DNA from 4 places in the Sporosarcina sp. Y1004 genome. Region 1 is predicted to be linked to each of the others. Evidence: predicted binding sites of a transcription regulator. Region 1 holds the regulator's gene; each other region holds the start of a gene.
The links. Region 1 encodes LexA, which represses DNA repair genes until DNA is damaged. Its sites were predicted from a motif close to CGAACATATGTTCG; they were not measured.
Positions count from the first base shown of each region.

Region 2: a site for LexA is predicted at 2,668-2,681, ahead of uvrB (excinuclease ABC subunit UvrB). Genes of this name have one in related genera too.
Region 3: a site for LexA is predicted at 2,867-2,880, ahead of AC25Y6_RS11310 (YhjD family protein). Genes of this name have one in related genera too.
Region 4: a site for LexA is predicted at 2,553-2,566, ahead of parE (DNA topoisomerase IV subunit B). Genes of this name have one in related genera too.

Region 1 covers NZ_JBYHFQ010000003.1:30,550-35,677, reverse strand. Annotated here, with positions in the region: gene miaA (tRNA (adenosine(37)-N6)-dimethylallyltransferase MiaA) at 1-51, shown strand, start outside; gene hfq (RNA chaperone Hfq) at 85-312, shown strand; gene AC25Y6_RS03040 (trimeric intracellular cation channel family protein) at 353-952, opposite strand; gene AC25Y6_RS03035 (methionine gamma-lyase family protein) at 1,094-2,356, shown strand; gene lexA (transcriptional repressor LexA) at 2,463-3,083, opposite strand; gene yneA (cell division suppressor protein YneA) at 3,286-3,600, shown strand; gene AC25Y6_RS03020 (YneB family resolvase-like protein) at 3,593-4,255, shown strand; gene AC25Y6_RS03015 (DUF896 domain-containing protein) at 4,320-4,553, shown strand; gene tkt (transketolase) at 4,629-5,128, shown strand, end outside.
Region 2 covers NZ_JBYHFQ010000006.1:12,243-17,370, forward strand. Annotated here, with positions in the region: gene AC25Y6_RS05925 (HIT family protein) at 1-152, opposite strand, end outside; gene AC25Y6_RS05930 (ABC transporter ATP-binding protein) at 272-1,021, shown strand; gene AC25Y6_RS05935 (ABC transporter permease) at 1,005-2,216, shown strand; gene AC25Y6_RS05940 (IDEAL domain-containing protein) at 2,356-2,592, shown strand; gene uvrB (excinuclease ABC subunit UvrB) at 2,747-4,729, shown strand; gene uvrA (excinuclease ABC subunit UvrA) at 4,736-5,128, shown strand, end outside.
Region 3 covers NZ_JBYHFQ010000014.1:82,092-87,219, forward strand. Annotated here, with positions in the region: gene AC25Y6_RS11295 (antibiotic biosynthesis monooxygenase family protein) at 1-246, shown strand, start outside; gene AC25Y6_RS11300 (M20 family metallopeptidase) at 370-1,533, shown strand; gene AC25Y6_RS11305 (competence protein ComK) at 1,948-2,493, shown strand; gene AC25Y6_RS11310 (YhjD family protein) at 2,482-2,841, opposite strand; gene AC25Y6_RS11315 (DUF3225 domain-containing protein) at 3,112-3,681, opposite strand; gene AC25Y6_RS11320 (response regulator) at 3,756-4,430, opposite strand; gene AC25Y6_RS11325 (sensor histidine kinase) at 4,452-5,128, opposite strand, start outside.
Region 4 covers NZ_JBYHFQ010000041.1:15,476-20,603, forward strand. Annotated here, with positions in the region: gene AC25Y6_RS18535 (AMP-binding protein) at 1-1,317, shown strand, start outside; gene AC25Y6_RS18540 (HesB/YadR/YfhF family protein) at 1,341-1,634, opposite strand; gene plsY (glycerol-3-phosphate 1-O-acyltransferase PlsY) at 1,673-2,275, opposite strand; gene parE (DNA topoisomerase IV subunit B) at 2,581-4,557, shown strand; gene parC (DNA topoisomerase IV subunit A) at 4,554-5,128, shown strand, end outside.

The DNA.
Region 1 (5,128 bases):
ATCATGAAGGATTTAAATCATCCAAGTCGAATTAGGTTAAGTAGGCAATAGAAATATAGTTAAGACAACTGGAGGACTCGACGTATGAAACAGGTTAACATGCAAGAAACTTTTTTAAACTCGTTACGAAAGAATAATACATTTGTAACGGTATTCTTACTGAATGGATTTCAGTTGAAAGGACTTATAAAATCGTATGATAATTACACCGTTCTACTTGAATCAGACGGGAAACAACAACTCATTTACAAGCATGCGATTTCCACATATGTCCCATCGAAACCAGTCATTTTAAAAGAAGAGCTCGAATGAAAAAAGGCGAAAATGGAGGGTACAATCCATTTTCGCCTTTTTAGGATAATTTCCTGTTTGGTAGTTTCCATTGGAAGATGAGCGACATAATACGTAGCCCTGCGGTTAATACAAACAGTGCATAAAGGGCTATGTCATACTCATACAGACCGAGTCCGACCGCAAGACCTGCGCCTGCAGCCCACACAGCATAGAAGTCTCGTTTAAAGACAAGTGGCTTCCGACCAGCCAATAGGTCCCGAATGACACCGCCGCCAGCTCCTGTAAGAACAGCTGCCACTATAGTTGCATAGAGCGTCATGTTTAATTGAATGGCAAACATCGCACCTTGAATGGCGAACGTAGCCAACCCGATTGCATCAAAGTAATTTCCCCATTTGTTCCAATGAGCAAGGAGATCACTTGAGAAAAAGAAAATAACGGTAATTAAAATGGAAGCCACAATAAAGAGAACCTCCTGATTCCACAAAACGGAAACAGGCACGCCTATCAAAATATTACGAACAGCACCACCGCCAAAAGCAGTGACTATCCCCAAGATATAAACGCCAAAAATATCATATTCTTCTTCCATTGCAACAATAGCACCCGAAATAGCAAATGCCGCAGTCCCAATCAAGCTAAAAACGTCCCATACCAATGTACTCCCTCCAATCAATAGACCCATAAAATTCTAACAGGTATTCCTGATTTTTCAATGAACGCTTCTGTAAACATTGACCTCCGTGAACAGACTGATAAGATATATAGTGACTATTTAATGAGATGAGGAATACCAATCATGGTGACTGAACAAGAAGATTTATTACTCGAAGATGCGGAACGAATCGAAGAAAAACTTGCACCTTTTTTTAAAAGTGTTGAAAGAACCGCTTTTTACAATCAACGGAAAGTGCTGAACGCATTCCGTAAAAATAGGGTTAGCGATTTTCACTTGCTGGGTACAACTGGGTATGGTTACGATGATACAGGGCGTGACGTGTTGGAACAAGTCTATGCTGATGTATTCAAAACTGAAGACTGTCTCGTTCGCAACCAGATTATTTCCGGAACCCATGCAATTTCAATAAGTCTTTTCGGAATTCTTCGCCCAGGTGACGAACTACTCTATATCACAGGAAAACCTTATGATACCTTGGAATCCATCGTATCAGGAAAAGGAAAAGATACTGGATCACTTCTGGATTACGGCATTACATATAAACACATTGAGCTAAATGATGATGGAACGGTCAATTTTGAAGAAGTCTCGAAAAATATTCATGCTAAAACAAAAATGATAGGAATCCAGCGGTCAAAGGGGTATTCAGATCGCCCGTCCTTTATGGTGGATGAAATCGGCGAAATGATTCGTAAAGTAAAAGCCATCAATCCCGAACTAGTTGTCTTTGTTGACAACTGCTATGGCGAATTTGTCGAAGAGAAAGAGCCAACAGAAGTCGGTGCTGATCTGATGGCAGGGTCACTCATTAAAAATCCAGGTGGCGGCATTGCAAGAACAGGTGGTTATATCGCCGGGCGTGCAGATCTTGTAGAGAAATGTGCGTTTCGAATGACGTCTCCTGGTCTTGGAGCGGAAGCTGGGGCATCACTTGATACCTTACGGGAAATGTACCAAGGATTTTTCCTAGCACCGCATGTTGTTAGCCAGGCAGTGAAAGGGGCGCTCTTCACTGCTGCTCTCCTCGAAAGCTTTGGACTCGAGACAACACCGCATTACACGCAAAAAAGAACCGATTTAATTCAGTCTGTATCTTTCAATAATGCCAGTCAAATGATTGCGTTCTGCCAATCAATTCAGCAGAACTCGCCCATCAATTCCCACTATGCACCCGAGCCGTCTTATATGCCGGGGTATACAGACGATGTGATCATGGCGGCTGGTACATTTATCCAAGGGTCAAGCATCGAGCTTACGGCAGATGGTCCAATCAGGCCGCCTTATACCGCATACGTTCAAGGCGGCCTCACATACGAGCATGTGAAAGTGGCTGTGTTGTCATCCATTGGAAAACTGGTTAAGGAAAACTTAATAGAGAAATGACAAAGAGCTATTCCTTTTTAATAAAGGAATAGCTCTTTGTCATTTCTGAGAGTATTGGATTGTCTTGCATTGCAGATAGCTTCAACATGGAATTACATGTCTATCCTTAATGAATCGTACGATAAACACCAACGACTTTACCGAGTATCGATACATTATCAAGAATGATTGGATCCATAGATTCATTTTCAGGTTGAAGACGGAAATAATTTTTTTCCTTGAAGAACCGTTTCACCGTCGCTTCATCGTCTTCTGTCATTGCTACGACAATCTCACCATTATTAGCTGACTGTTGCTGTTTAACAATAACATAATCACCATTAAGGATTCCCGCTTCAATCATACTATTCCCAACAATCTCAAGCATAAAGAGGTTGTCCTCCGAAGTGCCGTACGATTCAGGGAGAGGGAAGTACTCTTCAATGTTTTCAATGGCTGTAATCGGAAGACCTGCAGTAACTTTACCGACAAGAGGGACATGTAGAACTCCGGGTTTCATCGTTTCCAACCCTTCAGGATCCAGGACTTCGATTGCTCTAGGTTTAGTCGGGTCTCTTCTAATGAAGCCCTTGCTTTCTAAACGAGCTAGATGACCGTGAACAGTTGAACTTGAAGCTAGCCCCACAGCCTCCCCAATTTCCCTTACGGAAGGTGGATACCCTTTTTTCTTTACCTCTGATTTAATGAATGTCAGAATGTCTTCCTGTCTTTTTGAGATTTTCTTCACAACAATCACCCCTTAACTAAAATTCTTACAACAATCAAAAATCGTGAAAGTCTCACCGAAATTCGAGTTATTTCAATAGATTCATTATATCAGCCCACTATAGTAATGGCAAACACAAGTTCTAATAAGTGTTGACATCCAGTTTTGTATTTCCTATAATGAAAACAGTGATACGAACAAACATTCGCAAGGGGGAAAAATGATGACTTTCATTAAAAACAACGGTTATGGTATATTTATTGTTATTTTATGTTTAGGTTTTGCAATTATAGGAGTTGGTAAATATGAAACGAAGCAAGCTGAAGTCACTACAATTACAATTACTGAAGGGGACACGCTCTGGGGCCTTGCATTTCACCACTCGAAAAACATGTCGTCAGAGAAATGGATTAAAGAAGTGATGACTCTAAATAATCTGTCCTCCGCAACAATCAAGAAGGGAGAAGATTTGCTTTTGCCAACTATACAGACACATGAAGACGACAGTGTACAACTGGCCGGTGGTACTGATGACTGAGCCGCGAAAGAAGTGCGTCATTTATTGCCGAGTGAGCACAGAAAAAGAATCGCAGGAACTATCACTTACGAGGCAAGAAGAGGAACTTGAAGATTTGGCTAGTGAACTCAATTTAGAGCTTGTCACTACATTCGAGGACAAACATAGCGGTTACGACATTGACCGAGAAGGATTGCTTAGTATGCTGGATTACATCCGCGATGAAGAAGTAGATGCAGTACTGATACAAGATGAGACGAGGCTCGGACGTGGGAATGCTAGGATGGCTGTTTTGCATCTGTTGTTGAAAACAGACACAGCCGTTTATTCACGCAATGATAGTGGGCCAATTGCACTTAATGAAATGGATACGATGTTACTTGAAATTTTGGCAGTAGTTGAAGAATATCAACGGAAAGTGCACAACGCCAAAATCAGACGGGGTATGAAACGTGCTGTCAGGGAGGGGTATCGTCCTGAACGCAATTTGAAAAACAGAGGAAACGTTGAAGGCCGAGAGCGTATCGAAGTGCCAATCAGTGAAATTGTCTCTTTGAGAGAAAAAGGGCTGACTTATGAAGAAATTACGGGCGTCTTGAAAGGGCTCGGTCATAACATCAGTAAAGCGACTGTCCATCGGCGCTTTAAAGAATATGAAACAGAGCAGGGAGTCTGATTTATTGCACTTTCTGTTTTTTTTGTATACGTTTGTATTTATAACGCAAAATGGAGGAAAAAATATGCTATCACCAGATAAAATCAAACGAATTAATGAACTCTCAAAGAAATCGAAAACAACAGGTCTATCTATCGAAGAAGCTAAAGAACAAACACAATTGCGGAAAGAATATCTTGAGACATTTCGCTCATCGATGCGGGACACAATCGAGCATGTCAAAGTGCTTGATCCAGAAGGAAATGACGTGACACCCGACAAGGTGAAAAACGCACGTAATGGCAAATACCTAAATTGAACTTTGCAATCACTGCGCTGATTGTCTAAACTAGGATATGAAGATAAATAGACATCACGGGAAAGGATGTACACAATGACTCAACAGATTGACCAGCTAGCTATCAACACAATTCGTACACTCTCAATTGACGCAATCGAAAAAGCGAATTCCGGACATCCGGGATTACCGATGGGCGCAGCTCCAATGGCGTATACGCTATGGACAAAACATATGCATCATAACCCTTCAAACCCACAGTGGTTTAACCGCGACCGATTCGTACTTTCAGCAGGACATGGATCGATGCTTCTATATAGCCTCCTTCATCTAGGTGGATACGGTCTCCCAATGGATGAAATCAAGAACTTCAGACAATGGAACTCCAAAACACCTGGACATCCTGAATATGGCCATACGGTAGGCGTTGAAGCAACGACAGGTCCGCTTGGACAAGGGATTGGTATGGCGGTTGGTATGGCAATGGCTGAAAAACACCTTGCTGCTACATACAATCAAACTGACTTTGACGTTGTGGATCATTACACGTACGCGCTTTGCGGCGACGGCGATCTCATGGAAGGTGTGGCGGGAGA
Region 2 (5,128 bases), on a different contig from region 1:
TAGATGTTTTCGCGATGTGTTTTAGGGATGATTAGGGTATGCCCTTTCGTTACAGGCATAATATCCATGAAAGCGATTACGTGCTCATCTTCATAGATTTTGACGCTAGGGATGGTGCCTTCAATGATTTTACAAAAAATACATGCAGTCATTTCGTCACTCCTTTTCATGAATGGGACAAGTGTAGCATATTTTTAACTAGCAGCTGCATGAAGTAGAAAGCTTTTTGCACAGTATTTTGCTAAAATGAATTGAAGAATGGAGGTTGGGTATGGAAATTCTTGAATTGAAAGACGTATCAGGAGGCTATACACGCAAGCCTGTCCTGCATGATTTATCCTTTAACATCGGACAAGGTGAGCTAGTAGGTCTAATTGGGCTCAATGGGGCGGGTAAAAGTACGACTATTAAACATATTATTGGATTGATGAATCCCCATAGCGGAGAAATCCGAGTGAATGGGGTGACGTTCAGCGAGGATTCCGAGAAGTATAGAAAGGCGTTCACTTATATTCCAGAAACGCCAATTCTTTATGAAGAGTTGACGCTCAAGGAGCATCTGGAGTTAACGGCAATGGCGTACGGTCTTGATAAAGAAGTGTTTGATGCTCGTTCGGGTGAGTTATTGAAAGAATTCCGTATGGAGAAGCGTTTAAACTGGTTTCCTGCACATTTTTCAAAAGGGATGCGCCAAAAAGTAATGATTATGTGTGCATTTCTCGTTAATCCTTCTTTATATATTATTGATGAGCCATTTGTAGGTCTTGATCCGATTGCTATCAAATCTCTGTTGGAACAGATGACGGAAAGAACAGAAAACGGGGCTTCCATCCTCATGTCGACCCATGTTTTGTCGACCGCGGAAAAACATTGCGACAGGATCATTTTGCTGCACGAAGGACGAGTGCGGGCGGAAGGGACGATGGATGACTTGAGAAAAGCATTCGGACGACCAGGAGCATCATTGGATGACTTGTATATTGCGATGACAGAGGATCATGACAATGAACAATTTGCGTGAAATATGGGGTTCTCGGTTCGTCCATTATATAACCGAACTTCAAAAGTATTTGAAGTATGTATTTACGGGACACTTGGCAATTGTTCTTGTTTTTACAATTGGAGCGGGGGGATACACGTATAGTGAGTGGCTAAAAGAAGTGCCAGCAGACTTTCCAGCGGCTCTACTGACGGCTGTCTTACTTGGTGCTGTCCTTGCTATATCGCCACCCGTGACACTCTTGAAACCGGCAGATACAGTATACTTTTTGCCGCTAGAAATTAAACTAGGTTCTTATATAAAACGATCTTTAAGTTGGAGCTTTTTCTCACAATTGCCATTGCCTTTTATTCTTTATATAGTGGCACTCCCGTTACTTTCTGCCACGGGGACTGGAACGAAAACAGAATTCATCGCCATCGCAATCTTCATAGTGCTTATTAAGTGGGCATTCGTTGAGTCGGAATATAATTTTAGACATGTTTTAGAAGGAGATAAGGTCTGGTTGGACAGGGCCGTGCGGTTTTTATTGGCGGGAATACTTATTTATGCTTTCCTTGTGGGAAGTTTCCTTTACATTCCAGTTATTGCAGTCCTTATCGGAATGTACAATTTCTACTGGCGGAAAAAGAGGATGGTAAAGCCTTTCCCATACGATCACTTTATTTCACTTGAACAGAATCGTATGATGCGGTTTTACCGGTTCGCTAACTACTTTACGGACGTTCCGCATCTGAAAGGATCCGTTAGTAGAAGAGGTTGGCTTGGATTTATAACAGGTTCTCCCACTTTCGGCAAGAGTGTTTCACAGACCTACCTGATTAAGCGTACATTTATTCGAACGGATGATATTTTTTGGTTATGGGTGAGGTTGACTGTAATTTCAGCACTTGGTGCAATATTCATTCCATTCCCAATCGTTGTATTCATTTTCTCTGGGGCGCTTGCATTTGCCTCGGCAGTTCAGCTTATTTATGCATTGCGTGCGGGGGATGATTTCCGAATGGATATGCTGTTTCCTGAGAAGGAAGACACGCGACCTGGCTCAATTAGGAAAATCGTTCGTTCGGTTCAATGGATTCAAGCAGCGGTTGTTATAGTTGCTTCCCTATACCTTTATGGAGTCTCGACAATACCATTTCTAGTAGGGGCTGTCATTCTCATTACTTCTGAAGCTACTATTAGATTGACTGGGGAAAAGAAGGAAGACGAATAAGGTCAATTCATCCCGTTTGTAAGTAATTGCAGACGGGATTAATCTTTTGTGAAAGAATAAAAATAGAATATTCAAAAAACCCTTGCAACTTCTCTCTGAAATTAGATATACTATATAAAAGGCATCAGGGGTGAGAGCGATGGAGAACAACTATTCATATGCCGAGTTTTTGAAGGCCGTCGGAAAAAACAGTTCTTCGCTTCAAGCGGAAAAGTTGTTGAATGAAATTTATTTGGATCTTTTCTTAAAACATTTACACAGGGAGCAGACGAAGTATCGACTCGCGGTTTTAATTGATGCAGCACTCGATTGTCGGGATGAAAGCGCCTTCTTATTGTATTCAGAAAGACTTGTTAAAATTGAAGAGAATGATTGAAAAGTGAGTTGACGCTACATGTTGAATAGACATGCAGCGTTTTTTTCGCTTTAATTAGAAAATAAATCCATTGAAAAAACGTATGTTCGCTTTTTGCTCGTCAAAAGATGGGTAAAGTGATAAGATAGAAGTAGTATATATGGGAGTGACTTCGATGAACCAAAAATTTAATTTGCAAGCCCCTTACACTCCGCAAGGCGATCAGCCGTATGCAATTGCGAAGCTTTTGGAGGGTCATGAACGGGGAGAGAAGCACCAGACTTTACTCGGTGCAACTGGAACCGGAAAAACATTCACAGTCTCGAACGTCTTAACAGAAATTAATAAACCAACACTTGTCATTGCCCACAACAAAACACTTGCTGGTCAATTATATAGTGAATTTAAAGAGTTTTTCCCTGATAACGCTGTTGAGTACTTTGTCAGTTTCTATGATTACTATCAGCCGGAAGCATACATCGCTCATACAGATACCTTCATTGAAAAAGACTCAAGTATAAACGATGAAATTGATAAGTTGCGACACTCAGCTACATCTTCCTTATTTGAACGGAATGATGTACTAATCGTCGCTTCCGTCTCATGCATTTATGGTCTCGGTTCCCCGACAGAATATAATGAACATGTAGTATCGCTGCGACCGGGAATGGAGATTGGACGCAATGAATTGCTCCGTAAATTTGTAGATATTCAATACGAACGGAATGATGTAAGTTTTACACGCGGTACATTCAGGGTGCGCGGCGATGTTGTCGAACTTTTGCCAGCTTCACAGGATGAACAATGCCTCCGCATCGAGTTTTTTGGCGATGAAATTGAACGCATTCGTGAAGTGGATTCACTTACTGGTGAAATCCTGGGTGAACGAGAACACGTTGCCATTTTTCCAGCATCCCATTTCGTTACGGGTGATGACAAAATGGTAAAGGCAATTGAAAACATTGAAATAGAACTAGAAGAACGTTTGAAAGAATTCCGTAGTCAAGATAAGCTTTTAGAAGCGCAGCGCCTTGAACAGAGGACGCGATATGACCTTGAAATGATGAGGGAAATGGGCTTCTGTTCTGGTATAGAGAACTATTCCCGCCATTTGACACTTCGTCCGCCGGGGGCAACACCCTACACGCTCCTTGACTATTTCCCAGATGATTTCCTAGTCATTGTAGATGAAAGTCATGTCTCACTTCCTCAAATACGTGGAATGTATAACGGTGACCAGGCAAGGAAGAAAGTACTTGTGGAACATGGTTTTCGTTTACCTTCAGCGCTTGACAACAGGCCGCTGACTTTCCAGGAATTTGAAGGTCATGTACATGAAGCTATTTATGTTTCTGCAACACCCGGTCCTTACGAAATTGAACATACACCCGAAATGATTCAACAAATTATTCGTCCAACAGGTCTACTGGATCCGACGATTGAAGTCCGTCCAATTAATGGACAAATAGATGACTTGATTGGTCAAATTAGAGAACGGACGAAAAATAACGAACGGGTACTAATTACGACATTGACGAAGAAAATGTCAGAGGATTTAACTGACTACCTAAAAGAAATTGGTATAAAAGTACAGTATCTTCATTCTGAGATCAAGACGCTTGAACGAATTGAAATCATTCGGGAACTGAGAATTGGAACATATGACGTGCTAATCGGCATTAACCTTTTGAGAGAAGGAATCGATATTCCGGAAGTATCACTTGTTGTGATTCTAGACGCGGATAAGGAAGGATTCCTTCGTTCCGAGCGTGCACTCATCCAGACGATGGGGCGTGCAGCACGTAATTCGAATGGTCACGTCATCCTGTATGCCGACCGAATGACGGATTCCATGACGAAAGCGATTGATGAAACCCGTCGACGCCGTGATATTCAAAGAGAATATAACGTGAAACATGGCATAACACCGACAACTATCAAGAAAGAAATTCGCGACGTCATCCGTGCAACGCTCGTATCTGAAGAAGCAATTACTTATCTAGAAAAGGTGACACAAGGCAAGAAACTGACGAAGGACGAAAAAATGACACTTTTAGTAACTCTGGAGAAAGAGATGAAAGAAGCTGCAAAAGCACTCGACTTCGAACGTGCTGCTGAAATAAGGGATACGATCTTGGAGTTGAAGTCTGAAAGGTAGGATTTTATGAAAAATAAAGAAATTGTCATACAGGGCGCACGTGCGCATAACTTGAAAAATATAGATGTGAAGATTCCTCGTGATCAACTGGTCGTTATGACCGGCCTTTCCGGTTCCGGGAAATCTTCACTTGCTTTCGATACAATTTACGCTGAAGGGCAAAGAAGGTACGTTGAATCCTTGTCCTCTTATGCCAGACAGTTTTTAGGACAAATGGACAAGCCTGACGTTGATGTTATTGAAGGGCTATCGCCCGCGATTTCAATAGATCAGAAAACGACAAGTCGTAATCCTCGTTCTACTGTCGGAACTGCAACTGAAATATATGATTATCTACGACTTCTCTATGCACGTGTAGGGAAACCAATCTGTCCAATTCATGGAACTGAAATCTCATCG
Region 3 (5,128 bases), on a different contig from region 1:
AAAGACCGTGCAGGTAAAATCGAATCGGAACTTGGATTCATCGCTTTTCGTTTACTTCGTCCACTTGATTCTGATACATACATTGTCATGACGGAATGGACGGATAATACTTATTATGCAAGATGGAAAAACTCATCTTCGTTCGCACAAGCTCATTCGAAAGATCGTGCAGAAGCGGGCTCTGATAAAACACTTCATATTTTCTCGAGCGCCCCTTACATTACGGAGTATGCCACAAAAAAATAATTTCTTACACGCGACCTCATTCCGGTCGCGTTTTTTGTACGCCCTTTATAGTTTCATATGGAATGTTTGCTATAATGGAGACAGTAACATTCAAACTAGTGTAATTTTGGGAGGGGTAGTCCATTGAAAGAACAACTGTTAGAAAAACTTGATTGTGCTTATGAAGATATGGTCGCTATACGTCGCTACCTTCACATGAATCCCGAGTTGTCCTTTAAGGAAGAGAAAACCGCGCAATATATAGCTGATTTTTATGCTAATCTTGGGGTCGAAGTGCGTAAAAGTGTAGGCGGCAATGGCGTTGTTGCACGTGTCAAAGGGGCAAGACCCGGAAAGACAGTTGCACTACGTGCCGACTTTGATGCACTTCCGATTCAGGATGAAAAGGATGTACCCTACAAATCAACGGTCCCCGGCGTCATGCATGCTTGCGGTCACGATGGACATACCGCTACATTGCTTCAGCTTGCGAAAGCGATACATGAACTACGAGAAGACCTTGCTGGTGAATATGTCTTCATCCACCAACACGCGGAAGAATTTGCTCCAGGTGGTGCAATTTCGATGATTGAAGACGGTTGCCTTGATGGAGTTGACGTTATTTTCGGAACACATTTGTGGTCGTTGACACCTTTCGGCACAGTCGAATATTTAACGGGTCCTGTTATGGCGGCAGCTGATCGTTTTGACATTACGATTCAAGGAGCCGGTGGGCATGGTGCAGCTCCCCATCAAACGATAGATGCCATCGTCATTGGCGCGCAGCTTGTCATGAATTTACAACAACTGGTCTCCCGTCGCGTCAATCCGGTTGAATCGGCTGTACTCTCCATAGGCTCATTCGTTTCGCAAAATGCATTTAATGTCATTGCAGACTCCGCAAAACTGGGTGGGACGGTACGAACATTCAATCCAGATATTCGTGACTTGATGGAACTCGAGATGAAACGTGTCGTCGATGGAACTGCACTTGCAAACAACTGTACCATCGATTTCGAATTCGTAAGAGGCTATCCGGCCGTGGTAAATCATGCTACCGAAACGGAATTTTTGAAAACTGTAGCTGAATCTATTTCGGGCTTGGAAGTGGTTGAATCTACGCCGCAAATGGGCGGCGAAGATTTTGCTTATTACCTAGAAAAAGTACCAGGTACATTTTTCTTCACGGGTGCTAAACCTGAGATTCCATTTCCGCATCACCATCCAAAATTCGACATCGATGAAAATGCGATGCTTGTTGCGGCGAAGACACTTGGTGCCGCCGCTGTTGAATATCAAAATTCGTAATAGGAAGAATTTCTAACCATTAGTAATATTTCATGATTTGATAATTAGTGAGCCTTCCTTCGAATTTTATGAGGAAGGCTCACTGTTTTTATATGAGCGCTTAAAAAGTTTCAATGCATAGGGGATGAACCTGAAATCCTGCTAATACCGCTTTGGTGCTTTGTGGATGCCTCCCGCGATAAGCCGGAAAGAATGGCGTTATTCCGTTCAACATCATACGGAATAACGCTTTCTTTTTTCACTTTTCTCCTTTTGTCCCAATAACGTCTGTTTCCCCAAGAGAAACCGTCATTATCTCCAAGAGAAACAGCCTGTTTCTCTCTTCCAATAGAACAGTATGCACAATTGCGTTTGGAATTCCTGGATTTATAATCTACTTATAATACAAATATGAATTATGAGGAGTGCATTAATTTGAAAAATAAGAAACGTAGTGCGCAATACATTATTTCCTTTGACACATTCATGTTACGTCCGATGATTCAAGACAATAAAATTTTTACCCATGTTAATGAGCGCAACGGTGATTTAAGCGTTCCCAGACGCCCTATCCATATCGTCAGGAATTCCTGTGACTATTATGGCAATTCTCTTCACAACTCGACTAATTCAGCAAAAATGGTACTTGGTAAACGCCATAAAACGCCGATTATCCTGGCTCATGATTTTGGAATACCATACATTTTCCTGCCTACTATGTCACCATCTTCCGAACAGAATGTCTGGATTTCCTATAATGCGATTGAAAAAATAGAAGAAGACAATTTGGGTTCTATAATTACACTAGAAAATAGCCGATCCTTCAAGTTAAATGTTTCCCCTACAACATTGTATCGTCAATATGCGTTCGCCACTCTTTTAGAGAAGAACTTTTTGAAAAACCAGAGACAACTGAACAGGCCTTCTACTTTCAACTTTTTTGACGATGATGACAACGATGATGATGATTCAGCTCTCTGACATCGCAATGTATTTGGCCAATAGTTCTTCAGTTCGATTACGCAGGCGGACATTCAAATAGCGTCTATGATCTTCATAACCTCCGTGCATGAATACATACTCGGTGAATGTGCTATCCGTTTTGTTACGTATCACCTTCATATTGCGCCGCCGCAAGTAGATTGTCGTTTCCTTTAGTTCTGCACGTGCAATTTTCGTCGCCTCGTCGACGAGTTTAACGTAAGGTCCTTTCAATTTGAAAGGACCTTTTTCGAATGATTCCCGATCTCTCTCCAAGATAATTAGAAGCATCGGTAAGTAAATCATATTCTCAAAATAAGGTAATGCCTCCGGGGGTATTAAAGGCACTACAATCACTCCTTCCGCCCAATTAAGAACAAATGTTCGAATAACTATTGTATGCCCATACCCTCGGAAAATCAACCTACAAATCATTGGAAATCTTAAGCATATTTGGAGACACAGGGAATGCCGAAGTTTATCGATAATTCAACACTTCATAATTTCTTTACCCGCAAAGAATACCGAACGGCGAATCAAGTCTAAATACCATACACTCTGGTTAACCGACAAAAAAACTTCCAGCCATAATCGCTGAAAGTCTTGCATATCTTACACTTATTTTTTCTCTATATCACCGATATAATGAACCGAAGCCACTTTCCAATCCCCATCACTTTTTTTAAGGACGGTTACTTGTCTACCACTCGGACTTGTTTCAAGACCCGTCTCTAATTGCTTGAAAGATGTCTTTAGGTTTGAAAATACCTGGGCTTCCTCTTCTGAATACTTCACAATCGTTACATTCGAAACTTCACGACTTAATTCATACTCACTAAAAAGATCTTTCGTTATAGAACGTTCCTCTTCAAGGTCATAATCCTTCGCTGACAATGTATCTAAATAGCCATCGATATCTTGTTTGTTTAGCGTTTCCAAATTTAGGTTGTATACGTCAAGAATCTGTTCTTTTTCGTCTGCTGGGACGCCAGAAGCTTCTTCTACAGTGTCTCCTGTCAAGCTAAATCCCACTTTGCTTTCATCCACTCCATGATCAATTGTGCCATATTCATTCGTTGCTTCGCCGTCATCGACGGAACCATTCTCAACAGGCTCTTCCTTGTCACCACTACAAGCTCCTAGCAGTAAAATGAAAGACAGACTAAAAAGCACGACTACTTTTTTCATTTTTTCCCTCCTGAACAGGTAAAAGGGCTCCTCCAAAAGCAGAAAGCCCTTTTCCTTTTATTCAATACATCAAATTACTTTACTTCAACCCAACCATTTTTAATCGCTGTTACGACCGCTTGAGTGCGATCATTTACTGCCATTTTTTGTAGAATACTAGACACGTGGTTTTTGACGGTCTTCTCGGAGATGAAAAGCGTCTCCCCGATTGTCCGGTTACTTTGTCCATCCGTCAACAGTTGTAATACTTCACACTCACGTTTAGTAAGTAAATGGAACGGGCGACGGATATCATTTTGCTGGAAGGATCCCTTATGCTCACGTTCGCTCAATCTTCGATATTCTGTAACAAGGTTATGCGTCACTTTTGGATGAAGGTACGAACCACCTAGCGCAACGACTTTAATCGCTTGGATGATTGCATCCGCATCCATCTCTTTTAACATATAACCGAGTGCACCTGTTTTAAGTGCATGTGATACATATGATTCATCGTCGTGAATTGACAACATAATTACTTTCGCTTTGGGATATTCTTTGATGAGGTTTTCAGTTGCATCGACACCATTCATATGAGGCATGTTAATGTCCATAAGAACCACGTCCGGTTCGCACTGTTGATAAAGCTCATTCACTTCGCTACCATCGCCGCCCTCAGCCACAACTTCAAAAGAATCTTCAAAATCAAGGATTCTCTTTACCCCTTCACGGAATAGTTGGTGATCATCTACAATTAATATTTTCGTCATAGTCATTTCCTCCCCTAACATCTAGTCGTCGATTATTTCACTCTGGAGTGGAATCTGGATATAAATTATCGTACCATTTCCAGGCGTTGAGGTGATTGTTATATCCCCTTTTAACAAATCAATTCGTTCACGCATTCCTATTAAACCGAATGACTTATCTCTTACTTCATTTTGATTGAATCCTTGTCCATCATCTTTTATGATAATATTCATTATATCGCGATGCCATTCAGTTTTCACCCAAACGTCCTTCGCCTTTGCATGTTTTAAGGCATTTGAAACGGATTCTTGCACTAGCCGAAAGACTGATACTTCAAAATCCGTTTTAAAACGTTGCTCTTTTCCACTATTTTGAAAGTGAATGGTGGTCCCCTTTTCATACTCTCCTATTGTCGACAAGTACTTTTTCAATGTTGGAATTAAGCCCAAATCGTCAAGTGCCATAGGACGCAAATTATAAATGATACGGCGAACTTCATAAAGTGCATTTCTTACCATCTCTTTAAGATCTTTAAGTTCATTAAATGCAGGTACAGGGCCTTGTTCTTCATATACCTTCTCAATCAACCCGGAACGGATTAACACATTTGCTAGCATTTGTGCCGGTCCATCGTGGATATCACGGGAAAGCCTTTTCCGCTCCTCTTCCTGTGCCTGGATAATTCTGATGCCAAACCCCTGTTTGTGTCTGGCCGTTT
Region 4 (5,128 bases), on a different contig from region 1:
GGGGAACGTATCGCAATTATTGCGCCGAATAGCTCAGAGTTGTTCGCCATTCTATTTGCATGTGAAATGACAGGTTTACTGTATGTCCCACTAAATTGGCGGCTTAGTCGTTTTGAACTCGTCACTCTGCTTACTGATTGCTCCCCCTCAATACTTCTGTACCATGAGCAGTTTAAAACGGTAATTGATGAAATGCGTTTTCCTAATTCAGTGCCACTAATTTCGATTAACACTGTAGACTATCAAGATTTCAAGGTAGAACAACTGATAGGTGAAGACCCATGGATGATGATCTATACAGGAGGGACAACAGGGGTTTCAAAAGGAGTCGTCCTTTCAGCTGACGCTGTCAATTGGAATGCGCTGAACACTATTGTCAGCTGGGGATTAACAGAAGAGGATATAACGATAAATTATATGCCACTTTTTCACACCGGAGGCATGAATGCACTTAGCATACCTATTCTCATGGCTGGCGGCACGGTAATTGTCGGTAACTCATTCGATGCAGAGGAAGCCTTGAGCGCAACTGATACATACGCTGCAACAATTTCACTTTTCGTGCCGACGATGTATCAGTCTATGATTCTCACACACTATTTCCGACAGTCTTCTTTTCCTACTATGAAAGTGTTTTTATCTGGCGGTGCTCCTTGCCCACAGACGATTTATCATGCATTTCATGAGAAAGGATTAAAATTCAAAGAAGGGTACGGACTTACGGAAGCAGGCCCAAATAATTTTTACATCCGAAGCGAAGAAGCTTGTCTGAAAATAGGATCTGTTGGTAAGAGCATGCTATTCAATTCCACAAAAGTATTGAATGAAGAGATGAAACCTTGTGGTATAGATGAAGTCGGGGAATTATTTATAAAAGGACCCCATGTTTTCAGTTATTATTGGCGGAATCCAACAGCAACGGCTGAAACGTTAGTTGAGGGATGGCTGCGTACGGGTGACCTTGCCAAATGCGACAGTGATGGCTACACCTATATTGTCGGAAGAAAAAAAGATACTATTATTACAGGTGGAGAAAACGTTTATCCACAGGAAGTTGAACAAAGCCTCGTGCTGTTTGATGGGGTCAAAGAGGTGGCTGTCGTCGGGGTAAAGGATGACATATGGGGTGAAATCATCGTTGCATTTATCATCATGGCAGACGGATACCCTTTCGATTGTGACGACATTACCATGCACTGTAAAAAGTTTCTTGGATCATATAAAATCCCCAAAAAAGTAATTGAGCTAAAAGAATTGCCTAAAACACACGTCGGAAAAATTAATAAAAAAATACTACAAGAGATGGTTGAAAAATAATAAAAGCGTGAGGCATTATGCCTTCACGCTTTTTCGTACAAATAAATAAGTTCATGCAGTTTAGGATCCACTTTGACATGCAAGTCATGTTCAGTGAAATACCATTTGTCACGGCTTTCAATATAGTAGTGTACACTGTCGTGCTCCGTTTCAACTGCCACTTCGTCAGGTTGTTCTTTTGTCACGCCGAGGGAAAATCCCGGTTGTAGTGAACTGGATCCTCCATATCTTGCAAAAAAGCGGATGGCATCACCAGGTTCAACCTCCATCTCTTCTTTAAACCATAATAGCGCTTCGTTCGACAAAATAATCTTCATTGGAAACACCAACCTTTTCCGTTACTGCTTTCATTGTATTATAACCACTTCACTTTTGGCTCGGTTCCAGCCTTGATACGACCAATATTCGCTCGATGTCTATAGAAGATGAAGGCACCGAATAGACCAATCATTACCATCAGATAAATATCACCTGTTCGGAAGTAGTAAAAAATGCTGTATAAAAAGCCTACCACAGATATAATCATTGACGATAAGGACACCATTTTCGTTACTTTCAAAGCGATGAAAAACGTTACGAGAACAAGGATAAAAACGGGCCATTCGTAAGCAAGCAGCACACCGCCGGATGTCGCGACAGCCTTGCCACCTTTGAAATGAGCGAAAACGGGATACATATGCCCTACAACCGCAAGTATTCCCGGAATAAGGGGATGGACTGTAATGCTGTCGAAAACAGGGAGTAGTGGTAACAGTGCAGCTACCGTCCCTTTTAAAATATCGAGAATTGTTACGGTAAGTCCCGCTGTTTTACCGAGTACACGGAAGGTATTCGTGCCACCTAAATTCCCGCTGCCTAGTTGCCGAATGTCCGTTTTGTAAAAAAGTTTCCCGACCCAGAGTGCTGAAGGGATTGAGCCGATTAAATAAGCAATTACTAAAAGTATGATAAGTTCCATTGTGTACTCCTTTTTTAATTTGTCTATGTATAGACCTAGTTTAGCAGAAGCGTGAAGTTGCGACAATGGGCTTCATGTGGAGAGTAGAGAATTGGCAAGCCAAGTTAAGAGGTCCAGTCAGATTTCGAATTTCCGGGTCTCGTACAGCCGATTTCCGTAACTAACAATTTCCTGTCTTCATTGCAATAAAATGCTTTCTTCTATACAATTAATTGAGCAAGCTTCTGAAAACGTTGATTTGACAACCTTTAAAGGAAGCGGTACGATCATATAAAAGAGAACAGTTGTTTGATGGAGGTTGTATTTTGACGAAAAAACAAGAAAACTATACGTATGATGATGATTCAATCCATATACTTGAAGGTCTAGATGCTGTACGAAAACGTCCCGGTATGTACATCGGATCTACCGATTCTCGCGGGCTTCATCACCTTGTCTATGAAATTGTGGATAACGCGGTAGATGAAGCGCTAGCTGGGTTTGGTAATGAGATTGATGTGACACTTCATACAGATGGCAGTGTCAGTGTACGCGACTACGGGCGTGGTATGCCAACGGGGATACACTCTTCTGGAAAACCAACGACGGAAGTTATTTTGACAGTTCTTCATGCAGGAGGAAAGTTTGGTCAAGGCGGTTACAAAACGAGTGGCGGACTTCATGGAGTTGGTGCATCTGTTGTAAACGCTCTATCTGAGAAATTGGAAGTGACCATTTTTCGTGACGGAAAGAAATTTCTTCAACGCTTTGAAAATGGCGGAAAACCGTCTACAACGCTTGAACAAATCGGAACAACACGTGAAAAAGGGACACTTATCCATTTTAAACCAGATGCGACCATATTCTCAACTTTAAAATATCATTATGAAACCATTAGTGAGCGCTTACGCGAGTCCGCGTTTCTGTTAAAGGGCTTGAAAATTGAGATAAAGGAAGAAGGTACGGACAAACACGATATCTTCCAATATGAAACCGGAATTGAGGCTTTTATCACTTATTTAAACGAAGAGAAAGATGTTCTACATGAGGTCGCTTATTTGGAAGGTGAGTCAGATGGAATAGAAGTCGAGTTTGCATTCCAATTCAGTGACGGTTATTCGGAAACAATCCTTTCATTTGTCAACAACGTCCGTACCAAAGACGGTGGAACACATGAAACAGGGGCAAAGACAGGAATGACTCGAGTATTTAATGAATATGCGAGAAAAACCGGATTGTTGAAAGAGAAAGATAAAAACCTTGAAGGCTCGGATATTCGTGAAGGAATAGCCGCTATTGTGTCGGTACGTATCCCGGAAGAGATTTTACAATTCGAAGGGCAGACGAAAGGCAAGCTAGGTACGAGTGAAGCACGTGGTATCACGGATTCAATTGTATCTCAGAAGCTCCTTTATTTTCTTGAAGAAAATGCTGATTTAAGTGCATCCCTTGTTCGTAAAGCAATCCGTGCGCACCAGGCACGTGAGGCGGCAAGAAAAGCACGGGAAGATGCGCGTTCAGGTAAGAAAAGAAAAAGATCGGAAACACTTCTATCAGGTAAACTGACACCTGCACAATCCAGAAACGCTGCGAAGAATGAATTATATCTTGTCGAAGGGGACTCGGCCGGCGGTTCAGCAAAACAAGGACGAGACCGAGTTTTTCAGGCTATTCTTCCACTACGTGGTAAAGTGCTCAACACTGAAAAAGCGAAACTGGAAGATATTATGAAAAACGAAGAAATCAATCTGATCATTCATGCAATTGGAGGCGGCGTAGGTTCTGACTTCGAAGTCAAAGACATCGCTTACGATAAAGTTATCATCATGACAGATGCAGATACAGATGGGGCTCATATTCAGGTACTGTTACTGACATTCTTCTACCGTTACATGAAACCGCTGATTGAAGCTGGAAAAGTATACATCGCTTTGCCACCACTTTACAAAGTATTTAAAGGGACAGGGAAGAGCGAAAAATTTGCATACGCATGGACGGAAGGCACCGAACTTGAAAAAGCGATAGAAAAAGTAGGCAAAGGGTATATGCTGCAACGATACAAAGGACTTGGGGAAATGAATGCCGATCAGTTATGGGAAACGACTATGGACCCAGGAACACGTACATTGATTCGGGTAACTATTGAAGACAGTGCTATAGTTGAGCGACGTGTGACGACACTTATGGGTGATAAGGTAGAGCCTAGGAGACGCTGGATTGAAGACAATGTCGATTTTGGTATGGAAGAAGACCATAATATTTTGGATAATGAATTTTTACATGTCGAGGGGGATTTTGAATGACACTAACGGAACGTTTCCAAGACCTACCGTTGGAAGAAGTAATCGGTGACCGATTCGGGAGATATAGTAAGTACATCATCCAGGACCGGGCATTGCCGGACGCGCGCGATGGTTTAAAACCTGTTCAGCGGCGTATTTTATATGCAATGTTTCATGAGGGAAATACGTATGAAAAAGCATTCCGTAAATCAGCAAAGACGGTCGGAAATGTCATCGGGAACTATCATCCCCATGGCGACACATCTGTCTATGAAGCGATGGTGCGGATGAGCCAAGATTGGAAATTGCGTCATATGTTGGTTGAAATGCAAGGGAATAACGGTTCAGTAGATGGTGATTCTGCAGCTGCCATGCGGTATACAGAAGCACGTCTTTCTGCTATTTCGGGAGAAATGATGCGAGACCTTGGAAAAGAGACAGTCGATTTCATACCAAACTTCGATGAAACTGAACCTGAACCAACTGTCTTACCAGCAAGATACCCAAACTTACTCGTCAATGGTTCAACAGGCATTTCCGCAGGCTATGCAACGGATATCCCGCCACACGCACTTCACGAATCGCTTGACGC